DNA from 2 places in the Peribacillus sp. NPDC097198 genome. Region 1 is predicted to be linked to the other one. Evidence: predicted binding sites of a transcription regulator. Region 1 holds the regulator's gene; the other holds the start of a gene.
What was found. The regulator NrdR, encoded in region 1, represses ribonucleotide reductase genes. The targets are predictions, from matches to a motif close to AACACNATATATNGTGTT.
Positions count from the first base shown of each region.

Region 2: the regulator NrdR is predicted to act here: its motif matches at 3,641-3,658, upstream of ACIQXQ_RS07930 (vitamin B12-dependent ribonucleotide reductase).

Region 1 is NZ_JBIWDO010000006.1:8,160-20,884, forward strand. It holds gene ACIQXQ_RS11940 (M42 family metallopeptidase) at 1-312, opposite strand, end outside; gene ACIQXQ_RS11945 (dUTP diphosphatase) at 376-864, opposite strand; gene ACIQXQ_RS11950 (sigma-w pathway protein ysdB) at 971-1,351, shown strand; gene ACIQXQ_RS11955 (TVP38/TMEM64 family protein) at 1,389-1,961, opposite strand; gene ACIQXQ_RS11960 (DUF1294 domain-containing protein) at 2,025-2,297, opposite strand; gene rplT (50S ribosomal protein L20) at 2,365-2,724, opposite strand; gene rpmI (50S ribosomal protein L35) at 2,760-2,960, opposite strand; gene infC (translation initiation factor IF-3) at 2,995-3,495, opposite strand; ribosomal protein L20 leader region at 3,594-3,730, opposite strand; gene ACIQXQ_RS11980 (hypothetical protein) at 4,015-4,191, opposite strand; gene thrS (threonine--tRNA ligase) at 4,273-6,204, opposite strand; gene ytxC (sporulation protein YtxC) at 6,643-7,479, opposite strand; gene dnaI (primosomal protein DnaI) at 7,604-8,542, opposite strand; gene ACIQXQ_RS12000 (replication initiation and membrane attachment family protein) at 8,529-9,947, opposite strand; gene nrdR (transcriptional regulator NrdR) at 10,006-10,467, opposite strand; gene speD (adenosylmethionine decarboxylase) at 10,707-11,087, opposite strand; gene ACIQXQ_RS12015 (glyceraldehyde-3-phosphate dehydrogenase) at 11,404-12,441, opposite strand; gene coaE (dephospho-CoA kinase) at 12,599-12,725, opposite strand, start outside.
Region 2 is NZ_JBIWDO010000004.1:30,690-43,414, reverse strand. It holds gene ACIQXQ_RS07940 (sialate O-acetylesterase) at 1-186, shown strand, start outside; gene ACIQXQ_RS07935 (PadR family transcriptional regulator) at 183-722, shown strand; gene ACIQXQ_RS07930 (vitamin B12-dependent ribonucleotide reductase) at 924-3,494, opposite strand; gene ACIQXQ_RS07925 (lipoate--protein ligase family protein) at 3,882-4,718, opposite strand; gene ACIQXQ_RS07920 (rhodanese-like domain-containing protein) at 4,916-5,299, shown strand; gene gcvPB (aminomethyl-transferring glycine dehydrogenase subunit GcvPB) at 5,460-6,917, opposite strand; gene gcvPA (aminomethyl-transferring glycine dehydrogenase subunit GcvPA) at 6,914-8,257, opposite strand; gene gcvT (glycine cleavage system aminomethyltransferase GcvT) at 8,276-9,382, opposite strand; glycine riboswitch at 9,481-9,565, opposite strand; glycine riboswitch at 9,569-9,663, opposite strand; gene ACIQXQ_RS07900 (DEAD/DEAH box helicase) at 9,984-11,672, shown strand; gene ACIQXQ_RS07895 (YqhG family protein) at 11,650-12,447, shown strand; gene ACIQXQ_RS07890 (YqzE family protein) at 12,492-12,689, opposite strand.

The sequences.
Region 1 (12,725 bases):
CGTCACACGCTGTGCAAGCATGACCTGTGACCACCATCCCCCTACCGGCTGGAAACGTAAAAATCCTTTATCGTCGATTCGTGTAATCATGAAACCGACCTCATCCAAATGGCCCGTCACGACAATCTTCGGCCCATTTTCCTCACCTGTTTTCTTAGCAATCAAACTACCCAATCCATCCGTGGAAATTTCATCCGCATATGGAGTTATGTATTCAGTCATGACCTTTCTTACTTCACTTTCATTCCCGGCAATCCCTTTTGCATCCGTTAAGTCTTTCAACATCTTAAGCGTTCCATCTAATTGAACCATTCCCGTTCCTCCTCATTCATACACTTCAACTTTCATTATACAAAATATGGGTATAACCCACAATTAATAGCCATTCTTCTGCCGTTCATAATTCACTTCATTCTTACTGACATACGCGGCCTCTACATCCACCGCAGAAAAGCCAAGCATCTCCCCTAAGCGTAAGTACTCGGTAAATACCGCTTGAAAGGCAGGCTCCTCCTGCTGTACACGAAACTCATTGATGGATCCATAAATCTTTATAAATTGCGCAGTTACATCCTCCCCTTTCAGATGGGAAGCTGATTCCACTTTGGGCATAAACCCTTTTTCAATGCCAAGTGACAGAATAAAATGTATGCCATCGACATATTCAGCTAAAACCGTATCCTTATCCGAAGGGCCTTTAAGACTCCAAAACTTAAAACATCTTGTTTCGTTCGCCAGCTCGCCAAGCTCTACTAATAGAGCCAGAATCTTTCTCTCAACAAGATCCTCATTATGTAATGCATGCTTCTTCTCAATATGTTTATCCAAGGCAGCCTGCATGTCCATCAATTTTTCGATATTCATTTCATCACTACTTTCATCAGTCATGCTTAAATTATATCAAATAAATGAAACTTATTAAAAACCTATACGTAAAAGAAAGGAATCACTCTGTTTAGGAGGAAACATGATGGTATTAATACTACGGATCTTGCTTTTGGCTCTTATCATCTTTTTCATATACACGACAATCAAATATTTATTTAATCCGAAACGAAAATTGGAACTTGCACACGAACAGAAAAAGTTCTTTTTGCTCGATGATACATCGAATATCCGCAAGAATTTTTTATTGACCTACAACGGGGTGATGTTTGAAGGGGAAAAATATTTAGGTACGACCGAACGTTCCTTTGAGGTGATCTCCATTTTCATCTGGCCGAAGAAAACTTCCGCTTTGAAAGGCTTAAAGCGTGATGATTTCTTAAAGATTGAAAGAGCCATAAAAAAACAATATCCAGATGCCATGATTGACTGGAAAAGTCCGGTTAAGGAGTTTTTGACCGACTAAAATGGCAATGGCCTTGAGTGACTTCCACTCAAGGCTTTTATTTTTCATGCGATTGAAAAAATTCTTTCCATGGCACGACCGTCTGCTTTTCCCTCAATAAGTACAGCAATAAGGTAAGCGATAATAAAATGATGATGATGAGTGTCGGGCTGAAATCCGCAATATAATGACCGAAAACCGTATAGACGAAGGCAACGGGGATATTTGTCATGAAGGATAAATAAAAGTAGTTCTTTAATCCTTTATTGGATTCCAAAAGACAGAGGGATAATAAATAGTAATGGATGAACGGAATGAGCCGCAATACCGCAATTTGACGGCTGTTAAGTTTCCGATTTCCGAATAGCTTATTTTTAAGACGAAACAGTTTTTCCTGCATTTTAGGAAACTTTTCAATGACGAAATAAAAAATCATATTAGCAAGGGTCAGACCGATGATGGAGTAGATGGTTCCAAAAGCTGCCCCGAATAAAATGCCCCCTGAAATGCAAACGACTATCACAGGTATGAATAAAAACTGTCGTAACAAATGGAAAGTGATGAAAATTAATGGTGCAAACACACTGCCGGATTGAACGTAACCCATTAAAAGTGTCAGTTTTTCATCCATGTTCTCCCTCCAGCCAATTCTTGCTGCTTCTACAAGCATATACGCAATTTCAGTAACATATGACTAACGAATGATGTTGGTGAGTAATAGCACAATCTGGATAACCATTAAAGCAGGTAGCCCCCATTTAAAAGTGAAGTGCTTCGTTTTATGGCGGAAATGACGCATCCCCATGAATGCTCCCGTTCCCCCGCCAATGATGGCCCAGGTCCAGAGTGTCTTTTCACTGATCCGGTATTCCCTCTTCCGTGCCTTCTTTTTATCGATGCCCATCAACACAAACCCGATGATGTTGACCATGATGAAATAGGCAAGAACGAACCATATCGCTTCCATCTTCTTTCCCTCCTTGCATATAAAAAGCCGCCCTCTTAAAAAAGAGAGCGGCTTATATCAGTCAGACTTATTTGTCTAATTGTTGTTTAGCAGCAGTTGCTAATTGAGCAAAAGCTTGTTCGTCAGCTACAGCAAGATCAGCAAGCATCTTACGGTTCACTTCGATACCAGCAAGCTTTAAGCCATGCATTAAACGGCTATAAGATAGTCCGTTGATGCGAGCAGCTGCGTTGATACGAGTGATCCAAAGTTTGCGGAAATCACGTTTTTTCTGACGACGGTCACGGAAAGCATAGTTTCCTGACTTCATTACTTGTTGGTTAGCTACTTTGAAAAGAATATGTTTCGAGCCATAGTAACCTTTAGCTAATTTTATAACCTTTTTACGACGTTTGCGAGTAACAGTACCGCCTTTTACACGTGGCATGTTATTTCCCTCCTATTTAACTCGATAAATCGAACTTATTTAATGTTATCTAACATATGACGAATACGTTTGAAGTCACCTTTGCTTACAAGGCTAGCTTTGCGAAGCTTACGCTTTTGCTTAGTAGATTTGTTAGCAAATAAATGGCTTGTGTAAGCGTTAGAACGCTTAAGTTTACCGGATCCAGTTTTTTTGAAACGTTTAGCTGAACCGCGGTGAGTTTTCATTTTAGGCATAAGGTATTCCTCCTCATTACAAAATACTTAATAATTACTTTTCGGCTTTTGGTGCTAAAATAATGAACATGCTGCGTCCATCCATTTTTGGATGTTGCTCGATTGTAGCCACTTCTTTACATGCATCTGCAAAACGAACCAATACGCGTTGACCGATTTCCTTATGCGTGATAGCACGACCTTTGAATCGGATAGAAGCTTTTACTTTATCGCCTTTTTCAAGGAATTTGATTCCGTTGCGAAGTTTCGTATTGAAATCATGTTCTTCAATCGTCGGGCTCAAGCGAACCTCTTTCAGACTGATGACCTTTTGATTCTTACGAGCTTCCTTGTCTTTCTTTTGCTGCTCGAAGCGGTGTTTTCCGTAGTCCATAATCCGGGCTACCGGAGGCTTTGCATTTGCAGCAACTAAAACTAGATCAAGATTTACACGAGCGGCTATTTCCATTGCCTCGAATTTCGTTTTAATTCCAAGTTGTTCTCCGTTTTGGTCAATAAGACGAACTTCACGGGCTCGGATGCCCTCGTTTACCATCGCGTCTTTACTAATAGTTAGCCACCTCCAAAGATATTGGCGAATACGAACGTTTGAATCAATTAGGTCACGCTCACAACTCGCTTACAGGATATAATAAAATAAAAAAAGTGTGGATGCATGCAGCACCCACACTGATAGACTAATTTAGAAAGATCCAAATAATCAAATCATGACCTGTTAACTGCATTGCTTGCGTCAACCAGGTGAGAAGCGGGTGCCTCTTCTTTCCTCAAACCGTATTCAATTCACTTTAGAAATATATCATAAACACTGATGACTTGTCAAATACTTAATTCGTTTTAATTCGTTCGTTTTTCACAACAGAATTAATCTTATCAAACATTAGGAGATTTGACAATACATTTTCCTAAAGTATTTTGAATAAATAACATTCACCATCATACGACCACGTCGAAATGGGAGTGCTTCACTACATCCTCGAATTCATAAACCCATCTTTTGATTCACCGATGCTCAGGCCTACCATAGCCTGTCACTCCATTTCCTGCATGATCATCACCTGTTAGGATTTTCTTTTGCCTTTTTCTTTTTCTCAATCGAATCCCACGAAAATAGAGCGATCCAAAACAGCAGGACTGGGAAAATGGCATATTGTCGGTAATCATCCAACATCAATAAAACGATGACTAACAAAAAAGCCGGTGCAAATAAATAGGAAAATTTCTTTTTCATGATGTCACTCCTTATTCTTCGTTGTCTTTATCATGCCTTAATTAAAAGGGAGACACAACAATATGTGCCTCCCTTTTTTTGTTAACGACTCACTTCTGCTTTAATGGCTGAAACGAAGTCTTCGAAAGATACCGTTTCGGATTTTTGTTCGCCGTATTTACGGACGTTCACACTGCCTTCGTTTACTTCATTATCACCAACGACAAGCATGTAAGGGATTTTTTGCATTTGTGCTTCACGGATTTTGTACCCGATTTTCTCATCACGAGTGTCCAAATTAACACGGATGCCTGCTGCCTTCAGTTTATCTTGGATTTCTTTTGCATATTCAAGATGCACTTCAGGTGAGACTGGAATCACTTGTGCTTGGATTGGGGATAACCAAGTTGGGAAAGCCCCTTTGTATTCTTCGATCAAGTAAGCGACAAAGCGTTCCATGGTAGAAACTACGCCACGGTGGATAACGACCGGACGGTGATGTTTACCATCTTCACCGACATAGTTTAAGTCAAAACGTTCAGGAAGCAAGAAATCAAGCTGAACAGTCGATAATGTTTCGTCTTTTCCTAAAGCCGTCCGCACTTGGACGTCCAGTTTCGGACCGTAAAATGCCGCTTCGTCTTCCGCTTCGAAGTAATCAAGGCCAAGCTCGTCCATCGCGCCTTTTAACATGCTTTGCGCTTTTTCCCACATTGCATCATCGTCGAAGTATTTCTCAGTATTGTTTGGATCGCGGTAAGATAAACGGAATGAATAATCCTTGATATCGAAATCCTTATAGACTTCTAAAATCAGGTTCACGACACGTTTTAATTCGTCTTTGATTTGATCCGGACGGACGAAAATATGAGCATCATTCAATGTCATTCCACGTACGCGCTGCAATCCTGACAATGCGCCTGACATTTCATAGCGGTGCATCATGCCAAGTTCAGCAATCCTGATCGGAAGTTCCCGGTAGCTATGGATGCTGTTTTTATACACCATCATATGATGTGGGCAGTTCATCGGACGAAGAACAAGCTGTTCATTATCCATGTCCATCGCTGGGAACATTCCGTCTTGATAGTGGTCCCAGTGTCCAGATGTTTTGTAAAGGTCGACACTACCCATGACAGGTGTGTATACGTGGTCATATCCCAGGCGTTCTTCCTTGTCCACAATATAACGCTCAATCGTACGGCGGATTGTTGCACCTTTTGGCAGCCACATAGGCAGCCCTTGGCCGACTTTTTGTGAAGTCATGAACAGATCCAATTCTTTACCGATTTTACGGTGATCACGCTCTTTTGCTTCCTCTAAGAAACGTAGGTGGTCAGCCAAGTCTTCTTTTTTGAAGAAAGCCGTACCATAAATACGTTGCAACATTTTGTTCTTGCTGTCGCCTCTCCAATAGGCCCCTGCAATGCTTAACAGCTTGAATTCTTTGATCTTTCCAGTGGAAGGTACATGAATTCCCCGGCAAAGGTCAAAAAACTCACCTTGTTCATAAATCGTTACTTGCTGTTCAGCTGGAATCGCATCGATCAATTCCAATTTATATTCGTCGCCAATCTCTTTAAAACGGGAAATGGCTTCATCACGGGTTACTTCAATACGTGAGATTTCCAGGTTTTCATTGACGATTTTCTTCATTTCTTTTTCAATCGCTGAAAGGTCATCAGGAGTCAATGATTCCTCAAGATCGATATCGTAATAAAAACCGCCTTCGATGACTGGACCGACACCGAATTTAGCGTTTTTATAAAGACGTTTGATGGCTTGTGCCATTAAATGGGCGGTACTGTGGCGAAGAACTTCAAGTGCTTCCGCAGCATCTTGTGTAACGATTTCAATGGTACCGTCTTCTTCGATTGGACGTTTCAAATCATATAGTTCACCATTGAATTTACCTGCAATGGATTTTTTTCTTAGTCCTGGGCTGATGGATGCTGCGATGTCTTCAGTTGTTGTGCCTTTAGCAAACTCCTTCACCGCTCCATCAGGAAAAGATATTTTCAGTTGTTCTGACATTGTAGCTTCACTCCTTCTTTTAGTTACCATCCGTTTCAAGTTTCAGGGGGATACCAAGCAATTGCGCGGATTAAAACACAAAAAAGCCCGCCCCTGTATAAAACAGGGACGAGCTTAGTAATTAAATTAACCCGCGGTTCCACCCTCGTTCCACTCTGCTTTTCACGGCAAAGTGACACTTGTAACTAGATAACGGCAGCTTCCCGTCAGCTCATAGTCGCAAAAAAATTGCTTTCCGAACCGAAGTTTAAAGGTGGTAAGTGTTCTATGCTAATAGGAAGCTTACAGCCTGCTGGCTTCCCTCTCTGTAAATTGGCGACTAGAATACCCGTGTCCTCATCATAACTTTTTGTTTTTAATAGTATGTAGGAAATTATAATTCGTTATGCATTGAAAATCAAGGTTAAAATTAGATTTTACCCAAAATCCCCAAGATAATCATTCAGTGGCCTGCTTAAAGGCTGAAAGCGGCAGGACGGTCGCCCTTTCCTCGAAGATTCGTGTCATCGTTTGAATCAGGCCTTCCTCCTTATTATCCGTATAAATATATAAGCTAGCCGGTGCGATGGATAAGAGTGGTGCCCAAAGGACCGTATCAAGAAAGAATGAAATATCGGCCAGCAACTTCCTGTCAATCATGCTTGTCAGTTTTCGGCGATCCATCCTGCCAAGCTCATGATCATAGAATTGAAACCCGTCATGATTGACAAGGTGAAGCCTTGGTACCTTCGATTCCTGTTCATGCAGGCAATCCCTGAGCATCGCAATGAAATTTTGGTAATCCTGCTCGAGCTTATATTCATCGATGGCCCGAACTGCATACTTTTCCAACGCATGCTGAAAAGACCTTAACCGAAAGGTAGTGAACGAATCGAATGAAAAAGACACCTTTCCCGCCAATATACTCTGAAGGCCTTCTTCGATCAATTGCTTTTCCCTACTGAATAAACTGCCTCCACATTCGGTGTTTTCCGCTTCAATGATGGAAGAAGCTATCTCGATGATGGCATCGATTTCTTCTTGTTCTCGATAGAAAAATTTGCCGATGATGATTTGTTTAAGAACAGGAAGCGTTTTTTCTTCAAGTAAAAAGGAATGAAATGTTTCACTGAGCAGTGTCAGCCATTTATCGGTTTTTAGTTTGGACATATCGATAACGAGACCTTGTTGTGGGGAAAATTCAATATATGGTTGAACTTCTGTCCCCAAAGGATGGACAGAAACGAAATTCAGCAGTTTTAAAGCTTCCGAATCATTTTGGAACGTAATTTGCACTACGACATCCCCCCTTCCCCCTTGCTTTACTTTTTTCATGTATATGGGAATAGGGGCTTATTTAGAAGTAGGATGGTGTGAAAGGGCAAAAAAAAAGCAGCCTCTTTGTAGAGACCACCTTCCTTTACCTTCTGCGATTGATACCATCAAGCTTTACAGGTTCCGCTAAATATTGAATCCTCTCCAATACCCTTGCCGCTTTCACTTCTTCTTTCTCACCACGTTGGGAATAAGTCAAGTGATTCTCCAGACCCTTCATATCAAAATTGGAAGTGAAAAACGTCGGTAAATTTTCAAGCATTCTAAATTGCAGGATGGGCCCTATGACTTCATCCCGTCCCCAGCTTGTCATCGATTCTGCCCCAATATCATCAAGCATCAGGACAGGCGCCGTTTTGACCATCTCTATTTTCTCGTTGACGGTATTATCACCGATTGAACCTTTCAGTTCCCGTAAATAATCAGGAACATAGACGATCATCGAAGAGATTTGCCTTTGCGCAAGTTCATTGGCGATCGCACCCAATAAATACGTCTTACCAACGCCAAACTTTCCGTATATATACAATCCCTTTTGACGTTTGCCAGGCTCATATTCCATGATGAACGATATCGCTTTTCCTAGGACGCCTAACCGTTTATTTTCATCGTCCGTTTGTGAAAAGTCTTCAATCGTTGCCTTTAATATATCCTTGGGAACGTATAGACTGCGAATGAGCCTCTCCCGTTTCCGCTTCTCATCCTCTGCCAATTTCCTCGGACAGATTTCATAATTCAAATTAAGGGCCTTCCCTTGAACAACGAGCTTTGGATAATACCCATGCATCATATTGATGCACCCATCCAGGCTTGGACATCTATCACACTTGTTGCTCTGAGAAATGAATTCGTAAAGCTTACCTAAATTCTTATCAATCATTTCCTCTGTGACCGTTGAGCTATTGGCATTCAGAAAAAGACGCACCTGTTCATTTTCAAAGATTTCCTGCTTCAACTGTTCATAGCGTTTCTGGAAATCACCCGTATTGGCCAGTTTATTAAGCGATCTGTTAATCTTTTCCATCGTTTATTTCACCTCCAGCTTTCCACTGCTTCCACTTCTCTTGAAGCTCACGTTTTTGTTCACTCAGTTCAGGCTGTTCCGCTTTCTGTTCAGGCTGTTTCTCCTCGTCCTGTTCAAGCCAGTCCGGAACCACTTCTTCTCTGATCGATTTTTTCCGGCCACCTTTGGCAACGTTCTTGCTTCCTTGTGCCCACTCTTGGTATTTCCGGTGTTCATTTTTAGCCAGTTCCATCGCTTCTATGACTGTGGAAACCTTCAATCGTGCCCAATGACCTGCCAGTTTTTCCACATATCCCTTTGTGAATTTCATGTCTGTCTTAAGCATAACGTATTCGATTAAAACATTCACGACTCCAGGATTCAGCTTCTGATTGATCATTACACCTTCCACCACTTTTAAATCACCACTGGTCGGTTCCGCTCCTCCGGATAATTGCATGAGCCGATCACGCGGGGAAGTAGTCTCCAAATGGCGAATAAGCTCTTGCTCCTGTGTTTTCGGTTCATCTTTTTGCGTCCGTTCCCGTATAGGCTGTACACGATTAATCAAGGAAGGCATGTCGGCCTGGCGTTCAATTTGGTACCAGTCCCTTGCCGCTTTCCGAAGCAGCTCTTCATCGATCTCATCGTCCAGCGTTACGGCATCCATTACTAGTTTTTGCATTTCAAGCGGATTGATGCCATATAAAAAAGCTAGTTTGGCGATGGTATTTCTAATCTTAGGCGTAAAGGCCTTCTTGGGTACAATCGAGCTCTTCATCCCAGCGAACAAAAGATCAAAATCAAACAAGCCATCGAACCCCGAAGGCTCGACACCGTCAGATTGATCGATAAATTGCTGTTTAGGCAATGGGTTCCATTCGTTTTTGGCTTCATCCGTAACATAGAGGGAATCTAGATGATCTGATGAAAAAACCTCTGCAAAGGATTTCGTCACATATTCAAACTGGTCCGTTGCAATCGTGTCCACACAAAAGAATCTCTTCAGCCGGTTGAATTGGACTTTTCCTATTTTTTTATATAAATAGATATTCAGCATGCCATCCGTGAAAAACTGCTGCGGGGATAGAGGCGGATTCAATTCATAGATGAATTCCTTCGTATCCCCTTTCGATTTCTTGTACACATTCAGCAATCCGATTCCTTCAAGTAAAAGACGTGCTTCATATATATCGCCTAATTTCAGGCCCATGGTATTCATCAATTGATAGTGGGAGGAAGCCTCCGACCAAAGCCGGTTCTCCTCCAATTCGCTCCATAACGTCATGTATAGGCTAATACAGATCGGTCCAATAAGAGGTTGGTACAGCCGTGTCAGTATTTTCCGATCATAATCATGAAGCAGCCCCGCAGAGGACACCATGTACGAATCCGCGGGGAGCAGTTCCTGCCAATGCATTGACATCTTCATTCAAACCTTTCAAAAGATATAGTGAAAAAAGAGCCAAAGTAAATCTTCAGCTCTACTTTCTTTCTTTATTTATTAAATCTTTCAGTTCATCGATAAATACATTAATATCTTTAAATTGTCGGTATACGGAGGCAAATCTCACATAGGCCACTTCATCAACTTCAGCCAGTTGGTCCATCACCATTTCACCGACACTGTCACTTTTCACTTCCGAAATACCCTGATTGCGCAATTCCTTTTCTACATAACTCGTGATTTGTTCTAGTTCCTTCAATGGAACCGGACGCTTTTCACAAGCCCTGATTAGTCCACGCAGGATTTTATCACGGCTAAACTCTTCCCGAGTCCCGCCCTTTTTCACGACGATCAACGGCGTCTCCTCGACCTTTTCAAAAGTAGTGAATCGAAACCCGCATGCCTCGCATTCCCGGCGTCGTCGAATCGATTTACTTTCATCGACAGGCCTGGAATCGAGCACTCTCGTTCCGTTATATTGACATGATGGACATTTCATCATTACCAGCTCCGTATTTTAAGTGATACTCCTAATCAAACTTCCCTAAGGAATACTATTTTATCTTAATCTTATATAAAAGGGACAACCAGTACAAGTAAAAAGTGAAACTTCAGGTAAAGGATGTGTGTACTTACTATGTAAATGCCTGTTAATGGAGCTTTTCCATGAGTGAAGAATGGCCATTTCATGGCATCAAAAAAGAGATGCATATATAGCATCTCTTGTTAACCCGTTTATTATAAAGCACCCATTTTAGTTTTTTTCATTTGCACGGGACCAAGTCCACGTGGAAGTTCAATATTCTCGCGCGTTTGTGCATTCAAAGCCTCCGCGATATAATCGGCTGCAATATTAGGATCTAAGTTGCCGCATGTATAAACATCAATGCTGGCATATCCATGTTCCGGAAAGCTATGAATGGTCAGATGTGATTCAGAGATAATGACGACCCCGCTCACTCCTTGTGGAGCAAATTTATGGAATGCCACCTCGCGAACCTCAGCACCCGATTTCAGTGCAGCATCGACGAAGATTCTCTCAATTAAATCAATATTGTTCAGTTTTTCAAAGTCACAACCCCAAAGTTCAGAAATGACATGTCTTCCCATCGTTTCCATCGTGTAAGCTGTTTCCATATTCTGTTCCCCCTTACATAATTAAAAATTCTGAATCCTTAATAACTACCACGGGGGAAAGTTAGTCCAAAGAGGTCCTAACCCTTTAAGTAGCCATTACGCAAACTCCCTTTTTAGGAAGTTCACGATTCATAGTATATAATGTATGGATTTCTTTTGCAACTGCATTTTGCATTTTTGGAAATTTAATCATTAATTGTTAATCTGACAGGACCAAGGAATTAATACCCAAGGTTCCGTAACTTTCCTAAACGTATCCATAAAAATAGCCCGTTAAACATATAACGGGCCATTACTCTTATTTAACTGACATTTGAACTTCAGAAGCCTTCGTCAACTCCGAAGCCACCAATTTTACAAGATCGACTACTCGATTGGAGTAACCCCACTCGTTATCGTACCAAGCCAGAATTTTCACTTTTCTATCACCAATCATCATCGTCGACAGACCATCGATGATGGCTGAATGCGGATTGGTCTTAAAATCACTTGAAACAAGCGGTTCTGTTGTATATTCCATAATTCCTTTAAGCTCATTTTCTGAGGCATCTATGAAAGCCTGATTCACTTCATCAATCGTAACATCACGGTTTAAATCCACAACAAGGTCGACTAAAGAGACGTTCGGCGTCGGTACACGTATGGCCATACCATGAAGTTTGCCCTTCAATTGAGGCAACACCAATGAAAGAGCTTTAGCCGCCCCTGTAGTCGTAGGGATGATGCTTTCTGCAGCCGCACGGGCACGCCTTAAATCTTTGTGCGGGTTATCGATGTTATTTTGGTCATTCGTATAAGAATGGATGGTTGTCATCAAACCATTGTCTATGCCGAACTTTTGATCAAGTACTTTGGCAACCGGTCCAAGGCAATTAGTCGTACACGACGCATTCGAAATGACGAAATGCTTGTCGATTTCTAACGCTTCCTGATTTACGCCCATCACAATGGTAACGTCTTCATTTTTACCCGGCGCGGAAAGGATGACCCTTTTTGCCCCTGCTTCTAAGTGCATGGCGGCTTTAGAACGCTCATTGAATTTACCCGTAGCTTCGATTACAATATCTATATCCATCTCTTTCCAAGGCAATAGCTTTGGATCGCGATTATTTATCAGTTGTACACGTCGTCCATTCACTACAAGAGAATCATTTTCGGCAATGATTATGCCGTCAAACTTCCCATGAATTGTATCATACTTCAATAAATGGGCTAACGTTTCAGCGGGATAGCTTGCATTAATGGCAACGATGTCCAGACTCTCATCTACTATTGCCTTACGGAAAACCATTCTTCCAATTCTTCCAAATCCGTTAATCGCTATTCTTGAATTCATTTATCGGACCCTCCTGAATATATTAATGTTATACTTAATACCCTTCATATGTAATTAGTATAACACATTACTCTTGAAATGTGTTAATAAAAAAGCGGATTTCTTCCTTTTTCAAAACAAAAAGGAAGAAACCGTTAAAGTCCCTTCCTTTTCCACTCTATAGGATCTCCCATTTCTTAAGTATTTCAACAACCTGCTTTTTGGTTTCTTCTATATTGCCATTATTGTCGACGATGGCATCCGCCAGTTCCTTTTTATCTTTCAATGGCATTTGCGAATGGATT
Region 2 (12,725 bases), on a different contig from region 1:
TACTACGAGGCATTTTCGAAAAAGTGCGATGTCCTAACACCTCTTTCGAATGAAGAACAATCATTAAAAACCAATACTGACTATTCAAAAACAGAACAAATTTATATTCATAGTATGAATATGGCTTTAAGCAAAATCACATACGCTGAATTTGAAGCAAAAATGATGAAGGTGATGCAATCATAATCCCCTTGCTTATACTTGGCCTGCTGATCCAAAATCCTGGAGCGCATGGCTACGAACTACTAACTTTAATGGAAAAACGACATTATAAGTATATCGTTAACTTTACGAAGGGTTCATTTTATTACAACTTACAACAACTTGAGGAAAAAGGCTTGATTGAACAAGTTCATCAAACAATTTCAAGCAATGGGCGCGAAACCCACCGTTTTATTATCACAAATTCAGGAATGGAAGAATTCGAAAAATTAATGGTGAAGTTTGGAACTAAATCCGAATATGTCAACTTACAATGCTATGTGGCGTTACTCTTTGCAGATGATTTCGATAAATATAAATTATTAAAATTAATTCAAGCACAAATTGACCAGACTGAAGCTCGAATTGCTCTCCTCGATGATTATCTAGCCATCACAAAAGAATTTCCTGGTAAAATCGATTATTTTCGCCGCATGAACGAAAATTCTCGTTCTCATCATCAAGTGAACTTAAAATGGTTTAAAGAATTGAAAGAAGAAATAGAAGAGCCCAATGCATAAATATAATATCCCCTATCAATATTACTTAGTAAAATTGATAGGGGATATTTATTTAAGGAATCCATAAAAAGGTTTTCAATAATAGAACATTCCTCTACTTGAAATCACACTGAAATCCTCTAGACATTAAAAAACAGCCCTTTGGACTATCTTAATCCAAAGGGCTGTTTTTTTTAAACGATACATCTTTTCATTACTGGTTTAAAGCCCGCACTTCAATTGGGCACCACAATTCGTACAAGTATTGCATCCGCCCATTTCCTGGACTTCACCCTTACGGCAAACTGGACACGTGTTACCCACTTCCGAACCTATCGTTACATTAGTCGAACGCAGTTCATTAATGGTATCAACCAGAACGACTTTTTTCTTTTCTTCCACATCTGTTAAGCCATCCATTTCAAGCTGCTGTTCCATTTGGTTTTCTTCAGCTTTTAATGTAAGAACCTGGCTGTCACGGCTTCCATCTACATAAACCGTTCCACCTTTTGCGCCGCCTTTATATAAGCGCTCGTACACTTTTTGGACCTGCTCGACGGTATACCCTTTTGGGGCGTTAACCGTTTTACTGATTGAGCTATCAATCCAACGTTGAATGATGCATTGAACATCCGCATGGGCTTCAGGAGCCAATTCCATCGCCGAAATAAACCATTCAGGAAGGTTATCAGGATCGGCTTCAGGATGACGATCCAAGTATTCCTGAACGATGTCCGCTTTGACTTCAATGAATTTCCCTAAACGTCCGCTACGGAAATATGTGAACGAGAAGTATGGTTCAAGACCTGTCGAAACGCCGACCATCGTACCTGTGCTGCCCGTAGGAGCCACGGTCAATAAATGGGAGTTCCGGATACCGTGCTCGGCAATGCTTGTACGAATATCCTCAGGCATCTTCTTCATGAATCCAGTATTCGTGAAGCGCGTTCTAAGCTCATTCGTTTCTTCATCCGACGTTCCCTTCAGGAACGGGAAGCTGCCTTTTTCTTTTGCAAGTTCAACCGAAGCCCTGTAAGCAGACGTAGCAATCGTTTCAAACACTTTGTCCACCAGGATTTTTCCTTCTTCTGATCCATACTCGGTTTCACAATAAATTAGCAAATCATGCAGTCCCATGACACCTAATCCAACCCGTCTCTCGCCGAGTGCTTGTTTTTTGTTTTCCTCTAGGAAATAAGGGGTTGCATCAATGACGTTATCTTGCATCCGCACGCCCACTTCAACTGTTTTCTTAAGTTTTTCGAAGTTAACGGTCTTATTATCTTTATCCGCCATCTCAGCTAAATTGACCGCTGCCAGGTTACACACTGAAAATGGAGCCAATGGCTGTTCACCACATGGATTCGTAGCAACGACTTGCTGTCCATAAGCTTTTGCATTCGTCATCTCATTGGCATTATCAATAAAGAATATTCCCGGTTCTGCTGAGTACGTCGCACAAATGTTAATCAGGTTCCAAAGCTCCTTAGCACGGATCTTACGGTAAACCCGGACTTTATGGCCCATTTTTTCCCACTCGCGTACGTCTCCTACATTGTGCCACTCATCATTATAAATCGCCATTTCTTCCGCGTCGTAGCTTTCGACATCAGGGAAGCGCAACTCATACTCCGTATCTTTTTCGACGGCTTCCATGAACTCTTTGGTTAAGCAGATTGAGATATTGGCACCAGTCAAAAAGTCCGGATTGTGGACGCTATACGTTCCGCCTACGCGAACTTTTTCTTCAGCATCCCTAATGATTTTTTCACTGAATCCACCTAGACCCGGAATCTCTTTATAATTAATGATTCCTTGGTACATCGCCGTTTCTTGTTCGGTATGCGGTGTGAACTTCAATTTATCCGATGCATATTTCTTTATGGTTTCATCTTTTGTGTTCTCCATTAGGTAACGAAGAATCCTCGGATTTTGCATTTTTGAAATAATGAATTCCGCAATGTCTGGGTGCCAATCAGTAAGCATGATCATTTGGGCACCGCGTCTACTTCCACCCTGTTCAACCAAATGAGTCAATTTCGCTATATCATCAAGCCATGAAACAGAACCTGAAGACTTGCCATTGACCCCTTTCGCAAGGGTGTTTCTTGGACGGAGAGTAGAGCCATTCGTACCGACTCCACCACCACGGCTCATGATCTCCATGACTTGCTTTCTATGCTCGGAAATCCCTTCGCGTGAATCTGGTACAAACGGCATGACATAACAATTAAAGTACGTTACATCCGTGTTAGAACCAGCGCCATATAATACCCGGCCGGCCGGCACGAAATTAAGGTCCTTTAATTCTTCATAAAATTTATTGAACCATTCCGTTCTTTTTTCTTCAGTCGTTTCCACTGAAGCCAAACCAGTTGCATTACGCTTGGCAATTTGCTCGTAATATATTTCAAGCGGCTTTTCGATGATATCAAGCGGCCGATTAATGATTCCTGTTTCCACTTCTTCCGGATTATCCAGCACTCCGCGGAACTCTTCATCCACTAAAACCTTTGCCTTTTTCGATTCCCAATCTATTTCGACGATATGGCCAAGACCACGTGCAGGAAATTTCGGATCTTCTTTAATTGTCAATACTACAAAATCGCCAGCAGAGAGTGTGATTTTTTCAGTATCCTTAAAAGAATAACGGTCAAGCATAACTAGACGGGACACGCCCTTATGCATCATTTTCATATCAGCCGTTACAGGATGAACTTGGGGAAATAAAGATATATCTTTATTCAACCTTTCTAGATCAACCTTTAAAGCTTCTTTAATTACAACCGACATAATTCCCTCTCCTTTACATGTTTCAGATCCGTTCTTGTTGCAAAAATCAATATGTAACCTACATGTCCGTTTCGCTTAACAAGTTACACTAAATTTATCATAGCGAAACACAAAATTCAACATGTAGTGTTTAAGTAATTATTTTAGCCACTATATATTGTGTTGTGGTTGATTGTCTTTTAATTTTGTCAAACGGTGAATCAATTAATTGAGTTAGTAAAAGGGAGGAAAATGTCGATTTATAATAAAAATTAGACAGATTTCAATGAATTTGAACATTGCATTTTGCCCGCCTCTTTCAAAGCACTGACGTTACAAGGAATACATGCTTGTTCACACAAATCTGAAAAAACTTATTTATTCCCGACTCTCGCTTCCCCTCTTTTTCTACCTCAAAAAATTCCAGTCATCACTTTCATATTTATTTTTGGCGATGTCCTTCACTTCCTGTAATTGCTTTTCACTCAGCTCATATGGTTTCAAATCAATCGACAGACCCTCAGAAAAACCTTTTTCAAAGGCTGCCTTCGCCTCGGAAATAGTTATTTTTCTACCAGCAATGTCATTGATGGCCACTGCTTTGTTTCTCAGATTGTTTTTCATCTTCTCTTTTACTTTATCATCGGAGAACTTGAATACACTAAATAGCTTCTCCTCATCAAGTTCAAGCAGGATGGCTCCATGCTGAAGGATAACACCTTTTTGTCTCGTTTGTGCGCTGCCCGCAACTTTCCTTCCCTCAACCACCAGTTCATACCAGCTTGGCGCATCAAAGCAAACTGAGGACTTTGGAGATTTCAGCATCTCTTTATCCTGGTCAGTTTCAGGCACAGAGAAATAGGCATCCAGTCCGAGGTTTCTGAACCCCTTTAATATTCCTTCAGAAATCACCCGATATGCTTCGGTCACTGTATTCGGCATTCCCGGATAAGACTCTGGGACAATGACGCTATAGGTGAGTTCATGTTCATGCAAAACAGCCCGACCGCCTGTAGGCCTACGGACAAAACCTAAGCCTTGCCTTTCAACTTCCGCCAAATCGATTTCGGTCTCAGCCCTTTGAAAATACCCGATGGATAATGTAGCCGGGTTCCACCCGTAAAACCGGATCATGGGAGGGATTTCCCCATTACTCTGCCAATTCAAGAGTGCTTCGTCCATTGCCATATTATAAGCAGGTGAACAATCGCCTGAATCAATGAATCCCCATTTTTCTTTCGTCACGATTACCCCTCTTTTCACGTAGGCTTATTAAACCCTCTAAAAAAACTCACAAGTAGTAGTTTACCAGAGTTTAGCAACGTAAAAAAGAAAGTAAGCTATTCCACCAAATATTTATAAATTTTTTTTTGATTATTGGAGAAACCAATTATATAATAGACATTGTCTGTATTCGTTTAGGTAGAAGGGAGTTTTTATGGTTGGATATCTTATATACACTGATTATCATCATAGTAGCCATCGTTGCATATTCACTATTTAATTGGTTCCGTCAACGTAAAATCGTTAAAACCTTAACACAGGAAGAATTTATCGCTAATTACAGAAAAGTTCAATTAATTGACGTACGGGAACCTAATGATTTTGATAATGGACATATCTTAGGGGCAAGAAATATCCCTATGACACAAATGAAGACCCGCTTAGTGGAAATTAGGCAGGACAAGCCTGTATACTTGTATGCTCAAAGTGAAATCATTAGCGGAAGAGCGGCAGCCATGCTATATAAAAAAGGCTACAGGGAACTTTTTCACTTAAAAGGCGGTTTCAAAATGTGGACAGGGAAGATCAAGGCGAAGAAATAAGGCCAATTGCCTAAACCTTACATCTTATCCGGTTTTGAAACATATCATACTGTTCAATAGGGAACTCATGCTTAACAGGCCAAGCATGTTATTTCCCGAGATACATATGAATTTTACCAAATAAAAAACCCCCCGCCATCTGGCAGGGGTTTTTTCAGCATCATGCTTGATAACGAAGAATTGGTTTTCTAGCGGCCAATGTTTCATCCAGGCGTTTAATAACCGTGGTATGGGGAGCCTCCTGAACGATTTCAGGGGTTTCTTCGGCTTCCTTGGCTATTTGTATCATTGCATCTATGAAAGCGTCCAGTGTTTCTTTTGACTCCGTTTCCGTCGGTTCGATCATCATTCCTTCTTCTACATTTAACGGAAAATATATGGTTGGTGGATGATACCCAAAATCAAGTAGTCTTTTCGCAATATCTAATGTACGGACTCCCAACTGCTTTTGCCTCCGACCACTCAATACAAATTCATGCTTACAATGGCGATTATATGGCAAATCGAAAAATGGTTCCAAACGTCGCATCATATAATTTGCATTGATGACGGCATTCTCCGTAACGGCCTTAAGTCCATCCGGTCCCATTGACCTTATGTACGTATAAGCCCTTACATTGATGCCGAAGTTCCCATAATAGGGCTTGACCCTTCCAATGGATTGTGGACGGTCATAATCAAGGACAAACTGATCGCCCTCTTTTGTCACGATCGGTTTAGGCAAATAGGGAATTAAATCCGACTTCACCCCAACCGGACCTGAACCAGGTCCTCCTCCGCCATGGGGTCCAGTGAATGTTTTATGGAGATTTAAATGAACAACGTCAAAACCCATATCTCCTGGACGCACTTTGGAAAGAACAGCATTCAGGTTAGCCCCGTCATAATAAAGCTTTCCACCGGCGTCATGGACAAGCTGTGCCATCTCCAGGATATCCTCTTCGAATAAGCCTAATGTATTTGGATTCGTAAGCATTAATGCTGCTGTATCTGGTCCTACCACTCGCTTCAAGTCTTCAAGGTCCACGAGCCCGAATTCATTGGATTTTACCGTAATCGTCTCTAGTCCGGCAACTGTTGCCGAAGCCGGGTTCGTTCCATGGGCCGAATCGGGGACGATGACTTTCGTACGGTTTACATCTCCATTCGCTTCATGGAAAGCCCTGATCATCATGAGCCCAGTCCATTCACCATGCGCCCCGGCAGCAGGCTGCAAGGTCACTTGATCCATTCCTGTAATATCCGTCAAATGTTCCTGAAGATCAAATAACAACTCTAGAGCACCTTGGACGGTTTCTGAGTCCTGGTATGGATGGATATGGGCAAAACCATTGTACCTGGCGACATTTTCATTAATTTTCGGATTATATTTCATCGTACAGGAGCCGAGTGGATAAAACCCAGAGTCCACTCCATGGTTCCGTTTGGATAAAGCCGTATAATGACGCATGATATCAAGCTCGGAAACTTCCGGAAGCTCGGCTTCCTCCGTACGTATATATTCCACAGGCAGGATTTCTTCTAGTGGAATATCCGCTACATCCATTTCAGGAAGGCTATACCCGATTCGACCGGCTGTACTGATTTCAAAAATGAGTGATTGATCTTGATTATTCATAGTTGATCCCCCAGTTCCTGCGCAAATGCATCGATTTCTTCTTTTGTTCTTAGTTCCGTTACAGCCACTAGCATATGATTTTTCAACTCGGGATAAACGGAGCCCAGGTCAAAACCACCAATCATTTCTTTTTCAAAGAGCCTCTTATTGATATCTTTGTAGGGAAGAGGCAACTTAATGACAAATTCATTAAACGAAGGTCCTTCAAAGACCACTTCAATTCCTTGTGCTTGGAGCGTCTTTTTTGCGTAATGGGCTTTTTGAATATTCTGGACGGCCATTTCTCTGACGCCTTTTTTCCCTAGAGCAGTCATGGCTACAGAGGCTGCCAATGCGTTCAATGCCTGATTGGAACAAATATTGGATGTAGCTTTGTCACGGCGTATATGTTGCTCACGTGCTTGGAGCGTCAATACGAAGCCCCGTTTTCCATCCTCATCCACTGTCTGCCCGACTAAACGGCCCGGGACTTTCCGTAGCAGTTTTTTCGTGACCGCGAAATATCCGCAATGAGGTCCGCCGAATGCGGCAGGAATGCCGAATGGCTGAGCATCACCTGTCACGATATCGGCACCGAGTTTTCCCGGCGGAGTCAATGCACCAAGTGCAAGCGGATTACTCGATACGATAAACATCGATTTCTCGTTATGTATGATTGCTTCCATTTCCTTCAACGGTTCGATGCGTCCAAAGAAGTTGGGGTACTGTACGATAACACCTGCAATATCATCCGAAGCCAGGTCTTTTAAAGCAGCAATATCTGTGACTCCGTCTTTATGAGGAATCTCGATGACCTCCACCCGTTGACCCTTTGCGTAGGTTTTCACCACTTCCCTTGATTCAGGATGGACAGTAGATGATAATAGAATCTTTTTCCGGCGTGTTTGTCCGGCGGCAAGCATGGCCGCTTCGGCTAAGGCTGTTCCACCGTCATACATCGAGGAATTCGCCACCTCCATACCCGTCAATTCACATATCATCGTTTGATATTCAAAGATGGCCTGAAGCTCTCCTTGAGAAATTTCCGGTTGATAGGGAGTGTAGGCTGTATAAAACTCCGAACGGGATAGGACGTGATCGACGATGACAGGTGAATAATGATCATACACACCAGCCCCAAGGAAAGATGCATAGTTTTTCAAATCCGCATTTTTGGAAGCCAGTTTCGATAGTTCCTTCATTAAGGCTGGCTCTGATTTTGCTGGTTTTATGTCATATTCACCTTGAAATCGGACATTTTCTGGTATATCGCTGAAGAGATCATCGACGGATGTGACCCCTATAACTTCCAACATTTCTTTTTTATCCTGCTCTGTCATCGGTAAGTAACGATGTTTCATCTTATGGACCATTCCCTTCTATTTTCGTGTATTTTTATAAAAAGGTGCTTGGATAACAATGGCTTTCAGTCTCTTAGAACGGATTTCCACTTCTACTTCCGTGGATAGACTTGAGTGATTTTTATCGATAAGGACCAATCCTACATTTTTATTCAATGTTGGTGACTGAGTCCCTGTCGTCACTTCGCCAATGAGTTTCTCCCCGTTATATACTTTATAGCCATGCCGAGGTATACCTCTGTCAATCATTTCGATTCCAACAAGCTTACGTGGTGCCCCTTTTTCCTTTTGTTCGGCAAGCACGGCTTTTCCAAAAAAGTCTGACGCCTTATCCGGTTTAACCGCAAAACCAATCCCCGCTTCGATTGGGGTGATGTCCGGCGAAAGCTCTTGACCATAAAGCGGTAGTTTCGCTTCGAATCGAAGGGTATCACGGGCTCCCAGCCCAATCGGTTGTATCCCATCATCTTTACCAGCTTCCAAAATTTTTCTCCAGAGGGCTGGACCATCCTCACTTCGGCAATATATCTCGAAACCATCTTCCCCCGTATACCCTGTACGTGAAACCATCGTGGATATATTATGAATGTGGACATCTTCTTTAAATTTAAAAAAGCCAATTGTGCTTAAATCGGTTTGCTCGGTAATCTTCTGCAATACTTTCTCCGCTCGAGGACCCTGCAGAGCAAGTTGCGCATAATCGTTTGAAACATTATTGATGCTGACACCTTCCATACCATTCGCCTGAAGCCAATTGAAGTCTTTCTCGATGTTGGCTGCATTGACCACAAGCAGATAATCCTCTTCCGCTTTTTGGTAAACGATAAGATCGTCCACGGTCCCCCCATTTTCATAACACATGGCTGTGTATAGCGCTCCGCCCTGTTTCAGCTTGGCTACGTCATTCGTCAGCATCTTTTGTAAAAAAGAAAGGCTCCCGAAACCTTTTACCTCAATCTCTCCCATATGCGACACATCAAATAAGCCACCTCTTGTACGCACAGCTTCGTGTTCATCTTTTATGCCGGTAAACTGCACGGGCAGTTCCCACCCACCAAAATCGATCGTTTTTCCACCGTGCTCACTGTAAACCTCGAATAATGGCGTTCTTTTTAAATCGCTCAAAAAATGACCTCCTTCAATTTTTTTGCTTGTTCTCTTTCACCTGATATTCCTTAAAAAAAAGACACAAAAAAGGACAGAGAAAGCCAAAATGGCTTTTTCTCTGTCCTGAAACCTGAAAGTTTACCTATTATTATAGGTTTTCCCCTTTGGTGGCCGTCATTAAATAATTGGCGCTCTCCAGAGTCGCGTCCGATAAGAGTTCATTTGCCTGAGAGATTCACTGCTAAGTTTGCTCCTTCGGCGCTACATATGTAGATGGTAGTCTCTCCCCTTATCCTCACCCGCATATTGATGGAAAAGACTGAAAATTCCCCACCTGATGGTCATCCATTTGCGTGAAATGGGTACCAATCTGCTCATTGTTGATCTTTGGATAAAGCACTATCCAAATGCTAATACTATAATAACTAAAATTATTATCCAAGAAGAATATTTTCCTTCTAACTTCAGTACTATTGCAATTTTCTAAATATATTTACATCCTACCCTAAGATACTTTACTCTGCAATAACTTTCGTGGAGAAAGATTTTATTAACCTATAAAAAAGTTCATGGTCTAAAGAAACTAAGAAAATTATGTTTTAAGAAGGAGCAAGAATCAATGAAAATCAATATATCCTTCAGTTCTGATTGGAATGATGAATTTCTGCAAAAGATGGAAAACGACGGTCCATGGGGAAATTGGGATCTTTATAAACTGGCCATCCAAATGGAAGAGAACCTAATTATTCCTGATTTCGAAGGCTTACAAGCGCCTAAGCACCTTCAACAACTGACTCCCCTTCCCCATCAATTAGAGGCTGCACGTCAGGTGGTTGAACAGATGAATGGCAAAGCCATATTGGCTGATGAGGTCGGTCTTGGTAAGACTATCGAAGCGGGATTGATTTTAAAAGAATATATGATTCGGGGACTGGTTAAAAAGGTTTTGATCCTTGTACCCGCATCACTTGTCACCCAATGGGCTTTCGAACTGAATACGAAGTTTCATATTCCTGCAGTCGTTCAAAGGAAGAGTTATGTATGGGAATCATGCGACATCGTCATATCCTCCATCGATACGGCTAAGCGAGCCCCCCATCGGGATATCATTTTCAATCAAGAATATGACTTTATCATTATTGATGAAGCTCATAAACTTAAAAATAATAAAACGAAAAATTATGAATTTGTCCAAAATCTTAAAAAGAAATTCTGTTTGTTGCTGACCGCTACACCCATTCAGAATAAAATCGAGGAAATCTTTAATCTCGTTTCATTATTAAAGCCTGGACACCTAGGAAATGCCGCACTCTTTTCCGAAAAATACAAAGGGAAAGGCCGGAACATTCTAGAAGATGAGCACTTAAAGGAGCTTGTCAATACGGTCATGATAAGAAACCGACGTGCCGATACTGGTATTGAATGGACGAAACGGCGTGTAGAGACGATCATCATTGAATTTTCACCAACTGAACAAGCCTTGTATGATGCCGTAACGAAGTTTAAACCAATATCAGACGGAACAAAAGGAAGTGCTTTTTCTTCACTCACCCTTCAAAGGGAAGCATGCAGCAGCCGAGAAGCAGTCTACTATACATTGAAGAATATGAAGGAAAAATACAAAGAACCATCGGCTGACTTTGAAGCAAGATTAGATGATCTGTTTGAGAAAGTAAACCTCACCGAACAAAATTCAAAGGCAGAGAAGGCTTTGGAACTTATTAAGAAAATTGATGACAAGGTCATTATTTTCACCGAATATCGCGCTACACAGCTTTATCTACAATGGTACCTGCAACAGCATGGCATTTCATCCGTTCCATTCCGCGGAGGGTTTAAGCGTGGTAAAAAAGATTGGATGAAGGAACTATTCCAGAAGAAAATCCAGGTATTGATTGCCACCGAAGCCGGAGGAGAAGGAATCAACCTACAATTTTGCCATCACTTGATCAATTTTGATTTGCCTTGGAATCCAATGAGGTTGGAACAAAGGATTGGACGGATTCATCGACTTGGTCAAGAAGAAGACGTCATGATTTATAACTTTGCCACTAAAAATACAGTCGAAGAGCATATTTTGAAATTGCTTTATGAAAAAATCCACTTATTTGAAAAGGTAATTGGAGAATTGGATGATATTTTAACGAAGTTGGATATTAACAATATCGAGGAATATTTAATTGATGTTGTCGGAGAGTCCAAATCAGAAGGAGAAATGAAAATTAAAATGGATAATTTGTCTTCCATGATTCAGTTCGCACAAGCTATGAAGGATGGTGAAATCCATGCAGCAACAGGAAATTCATGATTTTTTAATAACCTACTTTCAATCCAACGCATGTGAAGTGTTGGAAAATACCTCTTCATATCTCACTGTTCAGTTAACGATCGAAATGGATAAGGAACTCATGAACAGACCTTTTTATTGGCACTATCTCGAAAAAACCGGTGGGATACCGAATCCTGGCATGCTTACGTTCATCACCCATCCCGAACTGGCACCGCCTGATTTGAAAGGGGAAATCATTCATTTTGGTTCGCCACGGCTCCACCAAATTATCCAGTCGACCAAGAGGCTGGCAGGTTTCATCAGGCTTTTTGAGGATAGGCCTCCCTTAAAGACGGGCCAAAGTCCACTTTTTCCTTGGCTCACCCAAAATGTAAAAATCTCTTATCAGTGTGACAGAAAAAAAGATATCTTCATGTCCATAGGACTTAATTTAATTTCCGGTGAATTCATAGAAGGATTCAATGAGCGTCTCCTGTCGGTCAAGGTCACTCCCAAAATACCGGATTATTCTTTTACACTTTCCCCCTTGATCATGCCTAAAAGCGGGCTATCCAGACTCGATACGTATATTCGTAAAAGCTTCGAGAATGATGATCATACCTGGGCGGAAGAAGCGATGGAACGGTGGCAGACAGACTTGAATCTATTGGAACATTTTTATAAGGATATGGAAGAGAAAAGCGAAAGCTACTTCACTGAGAAACAGGCATTGCAAGCCCAATATGAGCCAAATATCCAAATTACCATCATCAATGGCGGGCTATTCTATTTATCCGACCAATCATTAGCATAATGGTCTCTTTAGCCAATCATTAAGAAAAGCAGATGTCTATGAATTCAAGACATCTGCTTTCTTTTTTTGACTTTTTTAATGAACATGGACACTGCGAAAGGGACAATTCCAAACCAGTGAGAAACTCTAGGCTCCTTATCCTCTTTCCGATGACGGCGCTTTTCTTTTCTTTCTCTCTTGGTTAAATTGAAATACTGTACGATTTGTTGTGTAATATATTTGATATAAGCGTTCGTAGACATACATTATCACCCATGACCAAGTATGCCCCATATTCG